DNA from 3 places in the Sphingomonas fucosidasi genome. Region 1 is predicted to be linked to each of the others. Evidence: riboswitches for the same ligand, from Rfam matches in the RefSeq annotation. Region 1 holds a riboswitch; each other region holds the start of a gene.
What was found. Region 1 has a riboswitch for cobalamin ahead of U1737_RS02310 (HoxN/HupN/NixA family nickel/cobalt transporter). Riboswitches for the same ligand answer to the same signal wherever they lie in the genome.

Region 1 (3,272 bases):
GCGGACGTGGCGTACAAGCTGACGCCGAGGATCGAGATTTCCGGGCAACTGAAGAACCTCGCCAACACGCGGTACGAATATGTCTGGTACGACGGCACGCAGCGGCTTCATGCGCCGGCGGATCCACGATCGCTGTTCGGCGCGGTCCGGTTGACGCTCTGATGCCACGCCGGCCGCCGCTGCGCGTGATCGTGCGGCGTATCCACCTCTGGCTGGGGCTGTCGATCGGCGCGCTGTTCGCGTTCGCCGGGCTGACCGGCAGCATCCTGGTCTTCTATCCGGAGATCGACGCAGCGCTCAGCCCGGCGTTGCGCGCAGTGCCGGACGGCGCCCGGCCGGTATCGTGGCAGGCGGTCGTCGACACGCTCCACCGCGAGCATCCCGCCCGCACCGGCGCATGGCGGATCGAGGTCACGACGGACGGCGGCGCGATCTCGGTCCGCTATTACCGGCCGAAGGAAACCGCCGGTCGCGACTTCGCGCCCCTGCTCGCCTGGATCGACCCGGTCCGGCTGACGACGATCCGCACCGGCTTCTGGGGCGATACCATCGTCACCTGGATCTACGACCTGCATTACCGGCTGTTGCTGGAGAAACCCGGCGGCATCGTCATGGGGATTGCGGGGATCGTCATGCTGCTGATGATCGCCAGCGGGATCTGGGCGTGGTGGCCGCGCCCTGGCGTCTGGTGGCGCGCGCTCCGCTTCAAGCGCGACGCCGCCCCAATTCGCCGGCTCTACGACTGGCACAAGCTGATCGGCCTGGCCGGCGCGATCCTGCTGCTCGTCGTCACCGCGACCGGGGTGATGCTCGACCTCCCCGACCAGACGCGCTCCGTAATCGGACGCGTCTCACCGCTATATCAGATGCCGCCGCTGATGGTCGTTCCGAACGGAGACCGCCTTCCCGTCGACCAGCTGGTCACTGTCGCCCAGCACCGCTTTCCAGGTGCCGCACTCGCCTGGATCGAAACCCCCGCCTCGCCTACCGGCACCACGCGGATCAATCTCGCGCAGGACGGCGAGCCAAGCCGCCGCTTTCCGCGCACTAACGTCTGGCTCGATCCCCATACCGGCGCCATCCTAGCGACCCGCGACGGACTCGCCGAGACACGCGGCGACATCATGATGAACTGGCTCCACCCGCTGCATGGCGGCGAGGCGTTCGGACTGGCAGGACGCGTCCTCGCCTTCGTCGCCGGAATCGTTCCGATCGCGCTGTTCGTGACCGGACTGCTGCGCTGGCAACGACGGCGAAACCCGCGAAGGACGATTGGCACCCGGCACGAACCCGGCTAGCACGACGATCGAGCGGCCGGTTCGACCGGTGGCTCGCTAGATCGCGTCGGTGCCCGGAAGGGCTTGATTGGGAATGCGGTGCGGACGGTTCGCCGTCCTATGCCGCGGCTGTCCCTGCAACTGTAAGCGGCGAGCGAAGCGCACGAGCCCTCTGCGCGAGGGCAGCCACTGGGCCGAAAAGCCTGGGAAGGCGTGGGCGCCGAGCCTTGACCCGCGAGCCAGGAGACCTGCCGGCGTCTGGTCGCTCTTGTCCCGGTCCAGGGGGTGGCCGAGGCACGGTGAACGCCGCCTGCGTGACACTGGCTGAGCGACGACCATGTGGCGGGGTCCGCATCGGTGTCGTGCGTCGGCCGCTCATGGCGTCCGGTCGTCGCATGACCCGGCCGTTCGCGGCAGGCCCCCGTCCTCGTCGGACGCTGCGGGGCTATTGCATGACGACTTTGACGATTGAGCGACCGACGCGGGTTTCGACACGCAAGCGCATCGGCTGGATGTTCTTAGGCCTGATCGTGGCCAACATCGCGGCGTGGTGCTGGGCGTTCTCGCTGTTCCACGCGCAGCCGCTGATGCTCGGCACGGCCTTGCTGGCCTGGGGCCTCGGCCTGCGGCACGCAGTCGATGCGGACCACATCGCCGCGATCGACAACGTGACGCGCAAGCTCATGCAGGACGGCCATCGCCCGATCGCGGTCGGCTTCTGGTTCGCGATCGGCCATTCGGGGATCGTCCTGATCGCCGCCGTCGCGATCGCGCTCACCGCCAGCGCGCTGTCGCAGTTCGAGGCGTTCAAACAGGTCGGCGGCGTCGTCGCGACGACGATCTCCGCGCTGTTCCTTTTCACGATCGCCGCGATGAACCTCATCATCCTGCGCTCGGTCTGGCGCACCTTCGGCCATGTCCGCGGCGGCGGGACCTATGTCGAGGAGGATCTCGACCTCCTGCTCGGCAACCGCGGGCTGCTCGCGCGACTGTTCCGGCCGATGTTCCGGCTCGTCACGCGAAGCTGGCACATGGCCCCGCTCGGCTTCCTGTTCGGGCTCGGCTTCGACACCGCTACGGAAGTCGCGATCCTCGGCCTTTCCGCAAGCCAGGCCGCCGACGGTCTCTCGATCGGCATCGTGCTGGTGCTTCCCGTACTGTTCGCGACCGGCATGGCGCTGGTCGACACCGCGGACGGCGTCGTCATGCTCGGTGCTTACGAATGGGCGTTCGTGAAGCCGATCCGCAAACTCTACTACAACATCACCATCACGCTGATCTCCGCAATCGTCGCGATCGCAATCGGCGGGATCGAGACACTGGCGCTGCTTGGCGCAAAGCTGGGCTTGACCGGCGGCATCTGGGATCTGGCGGCCGCACTGGGCGAAAATTTCAACGGCCTCGGCTTCGCGATCATCGGCCTGTTCGTCCTCTGCTGGGTGCTGAGCTTCGCGATCTACCGCTGGAAACGCTTCGACGAGATCGAGGTGAGGCACGGGTAGCCGCCCCCCTCCGTCACCCCGGACTTGTTCCGGGGTCCACCGTCCCGCAAACTCACAACTATCGAGTATGCGGAACCGTGGATGCCGGAACGAGCCCGGCATGACGAACGCAAGGCGCATTGGCACACTCGCCAAATTCCTCTAACCCACCACTGAGGCTCGGTTTCACCGAACCTCACAGATCGCGCCGGTGCCCTTCGGGGCTTGAATGGGAATGCGGTGCGGGAGGGTGTCCTCCCAATGCCGCAGCTGTCCCTGCAACTGTAAGCGGTGAGCGAGACGCACACGCCCTTCGTTTCGGAGGGCAGCCACTGGGTGAAAACCTGGGAAGGCGTACGTCGAGCTTCGACCCGCGAGCCAGGAGACCTGCCAGCGCAATGGTCGCTCTTGCTACGATCCAGGGGATGGTCGCGGCACGGTACTCCGTCTGAGCGACGAACGCGTGCGGCCGAAAGGTCGTGCGTGCGTGCTTTTAGACGTCGAGGAAATAATC
Region 2 (3,272 bases), on a different contig from region 1:
CGAGGAACACCGCCTTGGCACCGACTTCGACCTGGTCGCCCACCGCGTTGCTGAACTGCACCTGCCCCGTCGAATAGGTGGTCAGCGTCCCGAGCGGGTCCACGCCGGTGGCATATTGCGCATAGAGCGAAACCGTCGGAACCGGCTGATAGACGCTCCCGATCCGCCAGGTCATATTGTGCAGCCGCTTGTCGAGCGCTAAGGTTTCCGTGCTGGCGCCGCCCGGATAGTCGATCGACCAACGGCGTATCCTGTCGCGTTCGTAGCGCACGCCGCCGACGATCGAGACGTGCGTGCCGAGCTTCAGCCGGTCCTCGGCAAAGACCGCATATTCGTCGATGCGCGTGCGATAGCGCGGTGCGATCCCCTGCGTGTCGACGATCAGACCGGGATCGAACGCGAAAGGATCGACCTCCGAAACCTGCGGGTCCGAACCGAAGTTGTGGGAGTAGGTGAGTTTGATGAGGTTGACGTCGAAGCCCATAACAAGGTCGTTGCTGACGCCATCGGCGATGCCTGTCCAGAGCGTCACGCTGCCCTGATCGCCCCATTGCGTCTGGTCGTGGACGATCCCGGTCATGTCGGTGCGCAGGACGCGGCCGGGCGTCCCGGCGTTGGTGCTGCCGTTGGGGCAGACCCCGCCCGCGGCGATCCAGCAATAGCTTTCGAGATTGAGCCAGTAGCGTTTGGACGTGAGGCGATAGGCCTGGTTGCTGACGGTCAGTGCATCGCTCGGCGTCCAGTCGACCTGCAGGCTGGTGCGGTTGTCGCGGTAGCGGATAAAGCCGTCGCGCGTGTTGTAGTTGCGTTCCCGGATGCGGTCGTCGAGCCGAGCGTCGATCAGCGGCGTGCCGAAATAGCGCATCGGCTTCTGGTCGCCATAATCGTCCCGCGCGGTGACGACGAGCGTGTCGGTCGGTGCCCAGCGAAGCGTGCCCGACACCGCATGGCTGCGCGACTGGCCACGATCGACATAGCCGTCCGATCGGCGATAGCTGCCATCGATGCGGTACGAGAGGCGCTCGGTGATCGCCCCCCCTGCGCCGGCTGCCACATGGAAGCTGTCCTGCGAGCCATAGCCGATCTCGCCTTCAATCTGGGTCCGCTGCGTATCGGGTTTGCGCATCAGGACATTCACCGCGCCGCCCAGCGCGCCCTGGCCGTAGAGCACGGAGGCCGGGCCGCTCAGGATGTCGATACGCTCGACCATCCACGGATCGGTGGGAAAGGTGATCGTGCCGGCAGCCGGGAACAGCCTTATGCCGTCGATGAGCTGGAGCACGGATCCCTGACCGCTGAAGCCCCGCGCGGCGAGCGCGGTGCCGCCGTTGCCGGGGTTGCCGGCGTTGCTGATGCCCGGTGCGCGGCTCGTCGCGTCGATCACCGACAGGTCGCCGCGCGCGCGGATCGTGGCGCCGTCGATGACCGAGATCGTCGCGGGAGTCTCGAGCGGCGTGAGACCCAGGCGGCTGCCGGTCGCGTTCGGCGTGGTGAGCGTGTCCTGTGCATGCTGGCCGACAACCAGAATGTCCTCGTTGTCGGAAGTAGGCGCGGACTGAGCGTTGAGCGGTGCTGCGAACACAGGCGACAACAAAGCCCCTGCAAACGCGAAGCGAGACGATAGGAACGGCATTACGGTAATCCCCGGGGCGTCGAGCGAACCCGGCAGGGACCTTCCGCGAACGGCCGACATCCGCGCCAGCCGGACGCCATCGCGACCGGCACGCATGCCCGTGCGGCCCCCACCGCACACGTCGTCGCTCGACGGAGTACCGTGCCTCGGCCACCCCCTGGGCCAGGCAAGAGCGACCAGACGCCGGCAGGTCTCCTGGCTCACGGGTCATCACACGATGCACGGCCTTCCCAGGCCCTCGTGACGTAACGTCTGGCCCAGTGGCTGCCCCTTCTATGAAGGAAGAAGCGATATGCATCGCGCTCGCCGCTTACAGTTGCAGGGACAGCCTCGGATTCAGGCGGCGAACCACCCTCACCGCGTTCCCTATTAAGCCCCTCTCGGGACACCGACGCGATCATGCCGGCCTGCTTCAAAAGCAGATCAGCGGCGCCGATGTATCCCGATCAATGCCTCTGGGCAATCGCCATGCCCCAAAGCCACGACCTGACAATTTCGCCGCGGCTTTAAGAGACGGCGAGATTGTAGCCACCAGACAAGCTCGTCGAACCAATGCTCGCTCGTCGTACCTTTCGCATGCAGGCAGAACCCGTGGCCACCGCGCTCGTACCGGTGCAGTTCGGCCGCAGCTCCTGCCTGTCGCCGTGCAGTGCAGATCAGCACGGCCAGATGGCGTTTCGTCAGACGATGCCGGCCGGCGTGCACACGGAGCGGCTATCGCTGGCGGCGCGGCGTGTCGCTTGGACATTCCGCCTTGGTATCTGGCCGGTATTTGCCGGCAGAGCGAACAGCCCTGCCGCGGCGCAACCAGTGAAGAAGGCCGGTCGCGAATAGCAGCGTCGGCACGAAGCCCAACAGGACCGCGAGGATCCGCGTCGCCATTCCGCCGACTGTCCCGTCGTGCAGCGTGCGTATCCAGCTCACCAGGAAGGTCCCGGTGCCGGCGCGCCGAACATCGTGCACCGCCAGCACCCGGCCCGAAGGCTGATCGACGAAGACGTAACTGCCGGGGAAGCGTGGGTGAGGATCGCCGTCCACCTGAAGTCGCACCCTGATCGGCGCATCCCGCGCGCTGGGCACATCCACGAAGACGATCCGGCCGTCAGGCAATGCCCGGTGCGCTATCCCGAACGCGCGAACGATCGTGATCCGGCCCGCTCCATCATCGACCGACTTCGGCGCGGGTATCGCCGCAGGTCGGAACAGGGCTTGCGTAACGGCAGGCAGAGCCAGCAACACGCCGGTCGCGACGAGCACGAACAGCAGCACCATGTTCCACAGGCCGGACAGCTTGTGGAGGTCCCGCAGGCGACGGATCGGTGCGGCGTCGCGCTTGAAGGCGAGCGCCTTGCGCCAGCGTCCGCGCGGCCACCAGGCCACCACGCCACTGATCAACAGCAGCAGCATCGGCACCCCGGACCAGCCCACCACCTGACCGCCGATATCCCCGGCAAGAAGGGCCATATGAAGTTGGTAGAGCCAGCTCATGAGATAGCCGCCCCACGGTTCGGCACGAACGATGCGCGTGCCATCGGCCGAGAACCATACCATCATCCGGTCGCCGTGGTGGCCGGGCGCCGGATAATAGCGCGCCGGGATCGCACCGCCTTCGCCCGTTGCTTCAAGCGTCCACTTGCCG
Region 3 (3,272 bases), 210 kb from region 1:
CCGCATCCCAAGCGAGAGCAATGGTTCGATGCCCATTCGCTCAAGCAGAACACGGTGCCCCGGCTCGGCCGAGACATGGCCCGCAAGGCAATGCGCGAGAATGTCGGGACACGCCGCCGCCAACGGCGCGATCGCCGCACAGCAGATGAACCCATCGAGCATCACCGGCACGCCCGCCTGCCGTGCGGCAACCACCGCGCCTGCGATCGCCGCCAACTCGCGCCCACCAAGCCGCCGCAAGATCTCGAACGGCGTGGCCAGCGCGTCGCGGTGCAACGCGACCCCGGCTTCGACCACCGCGATCTTCCGCGCGATGCCCTCATCATCGACCCCCGTACCCGGCCCTACCCAGTCGCTCGCCGACCCGCCGAAGCTCGCCAGGCACAGCGCCGCGGCGGTCGTCGAATTGCCGATCCCCATCTCGCCGAGCACGACCAAGTCCGGCACATCCGCGACCGCCGCCGCGCCAGCGTTCAACGCGGCAAGGCACTCGTCCTCCGACATCGCCGGCGCTTGCGTGAAATCCGCGGTCGGGCGATCGAGGTCGAGCGACACGATCTTCAGCTTGAGGCCCGCCGCTCGCGACAGCGCGTTGATCGCCGCGCCGCCAGCCTCGAAATTGGAGACCATCTGCGCGGTGACCGAGGCCGGAAACGCGCTCACACCGCGCGCGACGATGCCGTGGTTGCCCGCGAACACGACCGCGCTACCGCGATCGAGCCGCGGCAGCGGGTTGCCCTGCCACCCGGCCATGAAGACCGCGATATCCTCCAGCCGCCCGAGCGACGCAGTTGGCTTGGTCAGTTGGCCTTGCCGGGCGACCGCAGCGGAGCGCGCCGTAGCATCCGCCTGCGGCAAGCCGTGCAACGCCGCGAGAAACGCGGCGGGCGTCGCGAACGCGGTCATTCGACGACGAAGCCCGCGGGCGGCGTGCGGGTGATGAAATGGCCTTTCACGCCCTGCGGCCATTGCTTGAACGGCACCTGCCCGAACGCGCTTTCGCCGTAGAGCTTCGCGTAATCGAGGATCGCGCGTGCGGAATCCTCGGTCGGTTCGAACCGGCCGAGCACATAACCGACCTTGGCGGGTGCGCGCAGGTGGATGGTGCAGAAATCCTGGCATGCGAACAGGCACGGCATCTCCTGCACCGCAACGTCGGCATAGGCGGGATCGCTTGCCTGCACCGCTTTCAGCGCGCTCACCAGCCTTGCGCCGCCGCGCTGGCCCTGCTCGTCGTCGCGCGCATCGGCGGAATGGCGGCACGTGTTGCACGCAACCACCGCGACGCCGTCTTCGACCGGCTTCAGCATGTCCGTTCCCGGACGATCTCAGAACGATTTATACTAGGCATAGGAACCCCTTCGGACAGTCGGACCCGCACCGCACGAAGGGCGAAAGGCGCACGCCTCCGGCCTCCGCGAAACGCGAAGCGATGTCGTCGCTCGGGGTGTTACCCGTTCGTTCGGCGCACCCTGGCCGGACGAAAGACGACCGCGACGGGCAGGTCTCCTGGCTCGCGGGTCAACGCCGTCCGCGCCGCCTTCTCGGGAGTATCCCAATGGCATGTGGCACGATGGCTCGCCGCGTACAGTTGCAGGGGCAGCCGGGTGTTTCCCGTTCCCATTTCATTTCCCTAAGCGTTGCCGCCTCGGGAAAACCTGTCGCGGGTCGAGCGATACGCGGGAGGCTTGGGGGACGCAAGATAGCGGCGCGCGTTAGGTGCTCTCGCCAGCAGTTCCACCAATCCGCTCGTCATCCTGACGAAAGTCAGGACCCAGGGTAACGGGCGGCGACCTTCGTGGCTCTGGGTCCTGACTTTCGTCAGGATGACGGAGCGTTTTTGGCTAGCGCCGTGACCTGCAGAACGTTCGCGTGAGATCGGCCTAAAACTCCACGCCAGCCTGGGCCTTCACCCCCGATCGGAACGGATGCTTCACCTGAGTCATCTCGGTGACCAGATCCGCCACCTCGATCAGCGCATCCGGCGCGTTCCGCCCGGTCACCACGACATGCGTCATCTCGGGCTTCGCCGCCAACACCGCCAGCACCTCGTCGACCGGCAGATACTCATACCGCAACACGATGTTCAGCTCGTCCGCCACTACCATCGCATAGGATGGGTCGGCGATCATCCGCTTCACCTCGTCCCAGGCCTCGCGCGCCACCGCGATGTCGCGCGCGCGGTCCTGCGTATCCCAGGTGAAGCCCTCCCCCATCGGCTTGAATTCGCACAGGTCCGGGAACGCATCGAAGATCGCCTTCTCGCCGGTCGCCATCGCGCCCTTGACGAACTGCACCACACCGACTTTCCGCCCATGCCCGATCATCCGCACCGCCATGCCGAACGCGGCGGTCGACTTGCCCTTGCCCTTGCCGGTGTGGACGATGATCAGGCCCTTCTCGATCGTCTTGCTCGCGACGATCCGGTCATGGACCTCCTTTCGCTTCGCACTCTTGGCATTCTGCTCGTCGTCGGTCCGCATGATCATATCCTCTCGTCCTCCCGATGGCGGATCGCGCCGCGCGGCGCTAGAGGACCGAGCATGCTCCGCATCACCGACCTCAAGCTCCCGCTCAACCACGCCGACGAAGCGCTCCCCGCCGCGATCCGCGACCGTCTGCGCGTCACCCCGCGCGACCTGATCCGCTACACCATCGCTCGCCGCGCACATGACGCACGCGACAAGATGGACATCCACCTGGTCTATTCGGTCGACGTCACGCTGAAGAACGAGGACACGGTCCTCACGCGGTTCCGCAAGGATCGCCACGTCCAGCGCACACCGGATACAGGGTACCGCTTCGTCACGAAAACCGGTCCGAGCTACAAGGGCCTGCGCCCGGTGGTCGTCGGCGCGGGACCTTGCGGATTGTTCGCCGGCCTGATCCTCGCGCAGATGGGGCTGCGGCCGATAATCCTCGATCGCGGCAAAGTCGTCCGCGAGCGCACCAAGGACACCTGGGGCCTCTGGCGGAAAAGCGTCCTCAACCCCGAATCCAACGTCCAGTTCGGCGAAGGCGGTGCCGGCACCTTCTCCGACGGCAAGCTCTGGAGCCAGATCAAGGACCCGCGCCATCTCGGCCGGAAAGTCCTGACCGAGTTCGTCAAAGCCGGCGCGCCGCCCGAAATCCTGACCGAAGCGCACCCGCATATCGGCACCTTCCGCCTCGTCACGATGGTCGAGAGCATGCGCGAGACGATCGAGGCGCTGGGCGGCGAATACCGCTTCTCCACCCGCGTCGACGGTCTCGACATCATCGAGCAGGCCGGT

Region 2: another riboswitch for cobalamin. It lies ahead of U1737_RS05165 (TonB-dependent receptor); the one in region 1 lies ahead of U1737_RS02310 (HoxN/HupN/NixA family nickel/cobalt transporter).
Region 3: another riboswitch for cobalamin. It lies ahead of U1737_RS03185 (DUF1636 domain-containing protein); the one in region 1 lies ahead of U1737_RS02310 (HoxN/HupN/NixA family nickel/cobalt transporter).

Annotation. Positions count from the first base shown of each region.
Region 1 covers NZ_JAXOJR010000001.1:522,103-525,374, reverse strand. The annotation lists gene U1737_RS02320 (TonB-dependent receptor) at 1-162, shown strand, start outside; gene U1737_RS02315 (PepSY-associated TM helix domain-containing protein) at 162-1,298, shown strand; cobalamin riboswitch at 1,329-1,547, shown strand; gene U1737_RS02310 (HoxN/HupN/NixA family nickel/cobalt transporter) at 1,730-2,779, shown strand; cobalamin riboswitch at 2,951-3,167, shown strand.
Region 2 covers NZ_JAXOJR010000002.1:356,020-359,291, forward strand. The annotation lists gene U1737_RS05165 (TonB-dependent receptor) at 1-1,633, opposite strand, end outside; cobalamin riboswitch at 1,802-2,041, opposite strand; gene U1737_RS05170 (PepSY-associated TM helix domain-containing protein) at 2,348-3,272, opposite strand, start outside.
Region 3 covers NZ_JAXOJR010000001.1:728,728-731,999, forward strand. The annotation lists gene cobT (nicotinate-nucleotide--dimethylbenzimidazole phosphoribosyltransferase) at 1-906, opposite strand, end outside; gene U1737_RS03185 (DUF1636 domain-containing protein) at 903-1,310, opposite strand; cobalamin riboswitch at 1,483-1,677, opposite strand; gene cobO (cob(I)yrinic acid a,c-diamide adenosyltransferase) at 1,884-2,489, opposite strand; gene U1737_RS03195 (NAD(P)/FAD-dependent oxidoreductase) at 2,544-3,272, shown strand, end outside.